4 regions of the Rhodococcus sp. 06-1460-1B genome follow, and region 3 is predicted to be linked to each of the others. Evidence: predicted binding sites of a transcription regulator. Region 3 holds the regulator's gene; each other region holds the start of a gene.
What was found. Region 3 encodes LexA, which represses DNA repair genes until DNA is damaged. Its sites were predicted from a motif close to CGAACANNTGTTCG; they were not measured.
Positions count from the first base shown of each region.

Region 1 (2,204 bases), on a different contig from region 3:
CCGAGGACGCCCATCGCGACGGCACCCCGCTGGCGAGCGTGGAGGGTTTCGTTCGGCAGATCCTCGGCTGGCGCGAATACGTGTGGCACCTCTACTGGCATATGGGGCCGGAGTACCTCGAACGGAACAAACTCGAAGCCCATGAGCCACTACCGGATTGGCTTCTCGAGTTGGACGGCGATGCGGTGGTCGCGAAGTGCCTCTCCAGTACCGTCGACGGCGTACGCGACCGCGGCTGGGTGCACCACATTCCGCGGCTGATGATCCTGGGAAACTTTGCGCTGCAACATGCCTGGGACCCACGAGCGCTGACCGAGTGGTTCGCCACGGCTTTCGTCGACGGATTTGCCTGGGTGATGCCGGTGAACGTCATCGGCATGAGCCAGCACGCGGACGGTGGACTGATCGCCACCAAGCCCTACGCTTCGGGTGGGGCGTACCTGAACCGCATGACCGACTACTGCGGCACATGCGAATTCAATCCGAAAAAGAGGCTGGGTGACGACGCCTGCCCCTTCACCGCGGGCTACTGGGCCTTCGTCCACCGACACCGCGAGATGCTGGCACTGAACCACCGCACCGCGCGACAGGTGTCGTCGATGAACCGATTGAACGACCTCGAGCAGGTGCTGGAACAGGAACGCCAACGCGAGGTGTACTGACGCGCCCTCGACTATCGCGAGCATCGACTCGGGAGGAGGCTCGGCGGCAGTGAGATCAGCCCTGCCTTGCGCGGCGTCGTGGGCACCGACTGCGCGACGCCCACCACGCCGGCTGAGACGCTGCCACGAGGACCGAGCGTGTTCCACCTGTCGCAGCCGACAGTGCATTCAGTCCGCCGCGCACAGAGGATCCCAGAACAACTGAGTAGAGCAGCAGAATTGGCAGATCGCTCGAGCGCAGGTTCGGGCGTCGCCGTCGGCGATACCGAGCGGACTCTTGGGGGCATTGCGCTCCGCACCGAATCGTCATCGCGAGATCACACCGCCGCAGAATTTGACGTCTCACCCCGGCTCGGCACTCGGGCAACGTTCGGGGTCGATGGGTCCGGTCCACATGCACCGATGCTCGGGTGTACTTCTCGTCGAAGTATCGCGGTCTTGTGCGGTCGCCGGAGAGATCGAGCCTTTACCATGCGCCACCGACAGGTTCGGATTATCGAATCCTTATGCACAGCAATAGTTTTCGATTGCACCATCATTGCGTATCGAACGCACGTTCGATACACTTCTTCCTATGACCACGGAGATCTGGCAACTGAGCGAAGCAGAACTGCTCGCCGACGCTGCCGCGGTCTCCCACGACATCCAATTGCTGGAAGCCCGGCGGATCGCATTGGTCGCCGAGATCGACACCCGCGTCTCGCGGGAGAAACTCGGCTTCCCCGGGCCCGCCGGTTGGCTGACTTCGACCACCCTCCTCACCCCCAGCAAAGCGAACAAGATCGTCGCCCTCGCCCGCGGACTGAAGAACTTCCCCGACATCGCCGACGCTGTGAACACCGGCAGCATGTCCGTCGACCACGCCGCCCTGATCCTCACCTTCGCCGAAACACCACCGAAGAACCTCCCGCAAGAGGGTCGCGATATCGCCCGCACCGCGATGATCACCGCCGCCACCGGGCCCGGGGCACGCACCGACAAGATCCGTGAAGCGATCACCAAACTCGAGGACACCTACGGCAGCGACAAGCCGCCCCCTGAGGACACCGACCGCAACGAACTGTTCGCATCGAAGATGCTTAACCAACGCCTCTGCCTCAAAGCCGACTTCGATGCCGTCACCGCAGAAAAGCTATTCACCGCACTCTCACCGCTGACCGAACCCCGGCCCGCAGCCGACGGCACCCCCGACGAACGCAGTCCCGCGAGGCGACGCGCCGAGGCATTCGGGCAGATCCTCGACCACTACCTTGCTACCAAGGATCGCCCCACCGAAGGCGGCGAAAGACCGCACATCAACCTGCACATCCGGTTGCAGGACCTCCACAGCCTGAGCGGTCAGAACACCGACGACATCACCGACGACGAAACCACCCGCACAGCAGCAGAATCCGACAACGCCGATCCAGCCGACCCGGTGGACATCGACGCCGGCAACCCGATCCACTCCGACCCAATACACTCCGACCTGACCGAGTCGGACGCGGCGGATGAACTCCAGACCGGCAGCGCTGTCGGACCGAGCCAGGATCGCAGCGCGTA
Region 1 is NZ_NOYS01000035.1:85,925-88,128, reverse strand. Features, by position in the region: gene CH268_RS21300 (cryptochrome/photolyase family protein) at 1-662, shown strand, start outside; gene CH268_RS21295 (HNH endonuclease signature motif containing protein) at 1,237-2,204, shown strand, end outside.
Region 1: CH268_RS21295 (HNH endonuclease signature motif containing protein) is a predicted target of LexA. The motif match lies at 1,209-1,222, and genes of this name have one in related genera.

Region 2 (2,204 bases), on a different contig from region 3:
GATCGAATCACCGCCTGCGGGAAGACCAGCATGCCCGCGAACGCACAGATCAGGAGCAGTCCGGAGAAGACGACGGTGCGCCCCGCAGTGGACACGGTACGTACGGTCGCCTCCATCGACGACGACCCGGTGCGGAGTTCCTCGCGGAATCGACTGACGATGAACAGTCCGTAGTCAATGGCCAAGCCGAGGCCGAGCAATGACGCGACGTTGATCGAGAACGAGCTCACCTCGGTGAATTCGGTGAGCACCCGCAGGATTGCCAGCGAGCTGAGCACACTGAGAATCCCGACGAATACCGGTACCGCTGCGGCGATCACGCCACCGAAGATGAAGACGAGAAGTAGAAGTGTGATGGGGACGGCGATGATCTCCGAGCGCACGAGGTCTCGCTCGAGGGTTTGGCTGAGCGAGACTCCCACGACCGATGCGCCGGCGAATTGCGACTCGATGCCGGGGACGACGAGTTGTGGAGGTAGCTCACCGAACGTGTTGAACGTAACTCCCGATTTCGCACCCAGGGATATCGTCACCAGTGCCTTGGTTCGGTCCTTCGAGACCAGGAATTCTTTGGTCACCGGGTCCGCGGTCCAGTAGGAGTTCACGTTTCCGAGGGTGTAGCGGCTGCGGAATTCGTCGAGTGTCGACTGCACCTGTGGTCCGATGTCGTCGATCGTGCGTCCGTCGGGTGCGGTGTAGATCGCGACGATGTCGGGGGTCGGTTGGCCGATGCCCTGGACCAGCCGCGCGACCTGTGACGATTCGCTGCCTGCGTCGGCGTATCCGCCCTCGCTCAGTTTCGAGAAGACGCCCAGTCCCAGCACGCCGCCGACGGCTACGACCGCGACGACGACGGCGAGCACCCATCGCTTGTGCGATACGACGAACGATGCCCAACGCGTCACAACTGTGCTCCGGCTCTGTGGAAGGGGTGAGTAGCGATTCGACTGTAGTTGATCGTGTCGGACCCTCGTGTTCTTATTAGAACAAGTGTTCGACGATGTGTGTGACGGTGTGAAGGAGGTGGTCTCGATGGGATGGAACGACGGGCCGCCCACCTGGTCGGAAATGGAGCGAGTCCTCTCCGGGCGCCCCAAGCCGGTCGTCGAAGGCGATGGGGGCGACAGCCCGGCGTGGTCGCGCAAACGCGACGCCTACCAGGGTCGCCGGCCCGATTCGGTCGGGCCGTCCACACCGTACGCAGAACTGCATGCGCATTCTGCGTTCAGCTTTCTCGACGGAGCATCGCAGCCGGAGGAAATGGTCGAGGAAGCGGTGCGTCTGGGACTCGAATCCATTGCGATCACCGACCACGACGGCTTCTACGGCGTCGTACGTTTCGCCGAGGCAGCACGAGCCCTCGGCATCGGAACGGTGTTCGGTGCCGAGCTGTCGCTCGACACCCACCGGTCCAGGGCCGGAGCGACCGATCCCGACGGTACGCATCTTCTGGTGCTCGCTCGTGGACAGGAAGGGTATCGGCGGCTGTCGCGTCGGATCGCGGCCGCGCATCTGGCCGGCGGAGTCAAGGGGGAGCCGCGGTACGACGTGGACGAACTCACCGAATCGGCGGGAGGGCACTGGCAGATCCTGACCGGTTGTCGCAAAGGGCATGTTCGCCAAGCACTCTCGCGGGGTGGGCCGGAGGCGGCCGATCTCGCGCTGCGTGATCTGGTCGATCGGTTCGGGGCCGAGCGCATCACCGTCGAGCTCACCAGGCACGGCACTGCCGACGACGATGAGCGCAACGACGCTCTCGCGGCGCTGGCTCGCCGGTACGGTCTGCCGATGATCGCCACCACGGCGGCGCACTACGCCAGTCCACGTAGTCGAAGGTTGGCCATGGCGATGGCTGCGGTACGTGCCCGGAGCAGTCTGGACGAGGCGGCAGGGTGGCTGGCACCGACGGGTGGTGCACATCTGCGGTCGGGGGCGGAGATGGCGGAGCTGTTCGAGCACTATCCCGGTGCAGTGCGCGGTGCCGTCGAGCTGGGTCGGGAATGCACGTTCGATCTGAAACTGATCGCGCCTCGTCTCCCACCGTTCGAGGTGCCCGACGGTTACACCGAGATCAGTTACCTGCGGCGGCTCACGTTCGAGGGTGCTGCCCGGCGGTACGGCCCGCAGTCGGCGAACCCGGCTGCATATTCGCAGTTGGAGTACGAGCTCGACATCATCGAGCGGCTCGAATTTCCGGGTTACTT
Region 2 is NZ_NOYS01000043.1:252,577-254,780, forward strand. Features, by position in the region: gene CH268_RS26335 (MMPL family transporter) at 1-905, opposite strand, end outside; gene CH268_RS26340 (error-prone DNA polymerase) at 1,033-2,204, shown strand, end outside.
Region 2: CH268_RS26340 (error-prone DNA polymerase) is a predicted target of LexA. The motif match lies at 984-997, and genes of this name have one in related genera.

Region 3 (2,204 bases):
TGCGTACTCGACGAGCGCTCCGTCGTGAACCATGACCGCGCCGGCGGGCTGAGTGGACGCGTCGGGTGTGGTCGCGCTCAGATTCGCGATGCCGATCAGACCGCCGGCCACGACGACCACAGCCAACATCCACAGAACGAGAGAGCGTGGGCGCACGGTCTGGCTCGCGAAATGGGCCGAGGTGTCGTCGAAGTCTCGATCCGCCATCTCACGATCGGTGACGTCGGTCCAGGACTCGTCCACGACAGGCAAGCACGGGCCGTTCTGCGTCCGACGCGCGTGGTTCTGCAACACGGGCCGCGAGCGCCGACGACGCTCGACGACACCGGATCGCGAACGCATACCGGCAGTGGTGGGACGATCGGTGGTGATGGTCATCGGAACCTCGTCTTCGCTCGTTGGATCGATTGTTCGATCAGGCGTTCGATGGACGCTTGTTCGAAGTTCTATCACGCGCCTCCGACAAAGTCTGTAGAAAACGCGACACGAGTCGAACAGATGTTTGATTCAACAGCTGATACACGCTAGATTCGTGTCAGAAACCACACGCCATACGAGTCGACATCATCAACTCCAGTCCGCGTGGATCGATACCGCGTAGACCGAATCCAGCCGCATCAGCAGGAGGCCGACAGCATGAAGGACGAGACCTCGACGAGGTCCATCACCGGTTCCAGTACGACGGGTTCCACGAAAGCTGGTTCCACGCGAGCCGGATCCTCGACGGTCGGCAAGGCTGCAGCCGGAAAGCCGGCTGCCGAGCCGACCCCGAAGGCCATGGAGGTGGGCACCGACATCAGTGCAGGGCTCACCGAGCGCCAACGGAAGGTGTTGGAGGTCATCCGGGCCTCGGTCACCGAGCGCGGATACCCACCCAGCATTCGAGAGATCGGCGATGCCGTGGGCCTGACGTCGACGTCGTCCGTCGCACATCAGCTTCGCACCCTCGAACGCAAGGGGTTCCTGCGGCGCGACGCCAACCGCCCTCGCGCTGTGGACGTCCGCGGACTGGACGAGGTGCAGGCCGACCAGGCCGCGGCGGCGGTGGACGGTTCGGCAGCGTCCGACGAGCAGGATCGGTTGCCGACGCCGACGTTCGTGCCGGTTCTCGGACGGATCGCCGCGGGTGGACCGATTCTGGCGGAGGAAGCCGTCGAGGACGTGTTCCCACTCCCCCGCGAGTTGGTCGGTCAGGGATCGTTGTTCTTGCTCAAGGTCGTCGGCGAGTCCATGATCGACGCGGCGATCTGTGACGGCGACTGGGTGGTGGTGCGTCAACAGTCCGTGGCCGACAACGGCGACATCGTCGCGGCGATGATCGAGGGTGAGGCCACGGTCAAGACGTTCAAGCGTTCCAAGGGTGAGGTATGGCTCATGCCGCACAACCCACTGTTCGAGCCGATCCCGGGCAACAATGCCGCCATTCTCGGCAAGGTCGTCACCGTGATGCGCAAGCTCTGAACTCTGTTCGGACACAACGAAGAAGGGCCGCAGCACAGATGCTGCGGCCCTTCTCTTCGGTCCTGAACGATGGAAAGAATCAGAGATTCAGTCCGCGACCGATGATCTCCTTCATGATCTCCGTGGTGCCGCCGTAGATGGTCTGTACCCGAGAATCCATGTACGCCTTGGCAATCGGGTACTCCTTCATGTAGCCGTACCCACCGTGCAGCTGAAGGCACCGGTCGATGAGCTTGACCTGGTTCTCGGTGGTCCACCACTTGGCCATGGCAGCTTCCTGCACGGTCAACTTGCCGTCGTTGAGCAGTTCGATGAATTTGTCGACCATGATGCGGGTGGCGGTGGTTTCGGTAGCGAGTTCCGCCAACACGAATCGCGTGTTCTGGAACTTTCCGATCGACTTACCGAATGCCTTGCGGTCACGGCAGTACTGAATGGTCATCTCCAGTGCCGATTCCATGGCCGCAGCGGCGACGACGGCAATCGAGAGCCGCTCCTGAGGCAAGTTCTGCATCAGGTAGATGAAGCCCATACCTTCTTCGCCGAGCAGGTTGGCGGCAGGAACCCGAACGTCGGTGAAGCTGAGTTCCGCAGTGTCCTGGGCCTTCATGCCGATCTTGTCGAGGTTGCGACCACGCTCGAATCCGGGCATGTCGCGCTCTACGACCAACAGGCTGAAGCCCTGGGCACCTTTCTCGGGGTCGGTGCACGCTACGACGATGATCAGATCGGCATTGATGCCG
Region 3 is NZ_NOYS01000018.1:16,626-18,829, forward strand. Features, by position in the region: gene CH268_RS06100 (hypothetical protein) at 1-378, opposite strand, end outside; gene lexA (transcriptional repressor LexA) at 778-1,461, shown strand; gene CH268_RS06110 (acyl-CoA dehydrogenase family protein) at 1,541-2,204, opposite strand, start outside.

Region 4 (2,204 bases), 410 kb from region 3:
CATCACCGCTGTGGTCTCCGGGTCGGTCATCAGCAACGGAATCGACTGCACGTCGACTCCGTCGACCACCGCCGAGTCGGTGCTGTGCACCAGCCAGGCGTCGAGAATGCCGGTGCCGCTTCGGCTTCCGTAGAGGCGGCCGACGGCCTCGGCCGTCGTCTCGACGCCGATGACCGAGAGGCACTCGTCTGCCATGCCGCGCAACGGTTTACCGTCCACCACCGGGGACAGGCCGACGACCTTGGCGGCGGTGGTGCGCAGTGCGCCGCGGATGCCGGGTACGGCAAGAATTGCGCCGACACTGACCACCGGGTTGGACGGGGCCAGGATCACCGCGTCGGCCTCGGCGATCGCTTCGGCGACTCCCGGTGCGGCAGTGGCCTGTTCGGCACCGATATGAGCGAAACTGTGCGTGGGAATCTGCGCGCGGTAGCGAACCCACCACTCCTGGAAGTGGATTGCACGTTGCTGCTCGCCGCTGGGGTCGTCGGGGTCGGTGACCACGACGTGTGTTTCCGAGCGGTCGTCGGTGACCGGCAGCAATCGGACCCCGGGCTGCCATCGGTTGCACAGTGCCTCGGTGACGGCCGACAGCGGAAATCCGGTGCGCAGCATGCGACTGCGGATCAAGTGCGTGGCGATGTCCCTGTCGCCGAGGCCGAACCAGTCGGGATCTGCTCCGTAGGCGGCCAACTCGTCGCGGGCGTTCCATGTCTCCGCGACCCGGCCCCAGCCTCGCTCGGTGTCGATTCCGTTTCCGAGGGTGTACATGCACGTGTCGAGATCCGGGCAGATGCGAAGGCCGTGCATCCAGACGTCGTCGCCGACGTTGACCACCGCCGTGATCTCGTTCTCGGGTTCGTCGCCGAGAAGGGAGTCGCCGAACAGGGATTTGAGCCCCTGGAGGAACCGTGCGCCACCGACGCCACCGACCAGAACAGTAACTTTCACAACATGCGAGCCTAGTGCGGTTGCCGCCCGCCCGGGTGAGCGCCCACCCGGACCGTCCGCGGGGCCGGGATCCGAGCCCGAGAACCGCCGCGACACGCACGGGACGCGCTCCGATTCGGGGAGACAGCCGATTTCGGGCATGGGATGGTATTGGATTTGTGCGATCGGCTTGACCGCGACACACCTGTACGTGTCTAATCACAGGTATGTCATTCAGCGTTCGCGGCACGTGTTCGACTGCAGCGAACCTGGTTTCGAACACTCGTTCCCTTCCTGTTCGTCCCTGAGTGGACGTGGAGTAGAGGTCGAGAGTTGGACGGGTGGAGAGCCGGCTCGGACGTACCAGCTCGATCGAATACCGGCGCGGGGCAAGGTATTCGAGATTACGAGGACCGAAAGTATCTGCGCTACCACAGGTGAGGAGGCGGAAGCGATGTATGACCAGCACGTGACACGTGATCAGCGGGGCGGACCCACTGCACACCTCAGCGCTGTCGACGACGCGCCGCAAACCGAGTCCGATTCCGGCGTGGATTCGAGCGTCTCCGTCGACGCCGGTTCTGCGTACGTGACCCCGTCGAACGATGCAGTCGACGGTGAACTCTCGAGTGACGCCGTGCAAATCGATCAGGACATCGACAGCCCCGATGTCGACAGCCCGGATGTCGACGACATCGATAACGACGACTCGGACAACGACGCCGATTCGATGCCGTTCGTGGCCGAATCGGTTCCACCCGCGAAGCCGTTCCTCAGTCTCGTGGCGGGTTTCGACGAGATGTTCGAGGAGATCGAGGATCAGTGGCAGGAGCGCGCCCTGTGCGCTCAGACCGATCCCGAAGCCTTCTTTCCCGAAAAGGGCGGCTCCACCCGCGAAGCGAAGCGAATCTGCCTCGGCTGCGAGGTCAAGGACGAATGCCTCGAGTACGCTCTCGCCAACGACGAGCGATTCGGAATCTGGGGCGGACTGTCCGAGCGTGAGCGTCGTCGGCTCAAGCGCGGGATCGGCTGAGCCGAGCGCTCTCAGGGGGATCCACCCACGAGCCGACGCTGCATCACGGCTCGGCGCTGGCGGGGTCCACCTCGTCGGGATCGATCCCCAAATACGTCGCTACCTGCTCGACCAGGACCTCGAACAGTAGGTCCTCCAAATCTTCCGGGTGCTTGGCGCGCCGCTCGAGCGGACGCCGGAACAGCACCACACGGGCGCGTGTCGTCTCTCCGCGCTTGTCGATCCCTGCGGGGACCAGTCG
Region 4 is NZ_NOYS01000018.1:423,518-425,721, reverse strand. Features, by position in the region: gene cofD (2-phospho-L-lactate transferase) at 1-951, opposite strand, end outside; gene CH268_RS08055 (WhiB family transcriptional regulator) at 1,730-1,963, shown strand; gene CH268_RS08050 (metallopeptidase family protein) at 2,007-2,204, opposite strand, start outside.
Region 4: cofD (2-phospho-L-lactate transferase) is a predicted target of LexA. The motif match lies at 1,207-1,220, and genes of this name have one in related genera.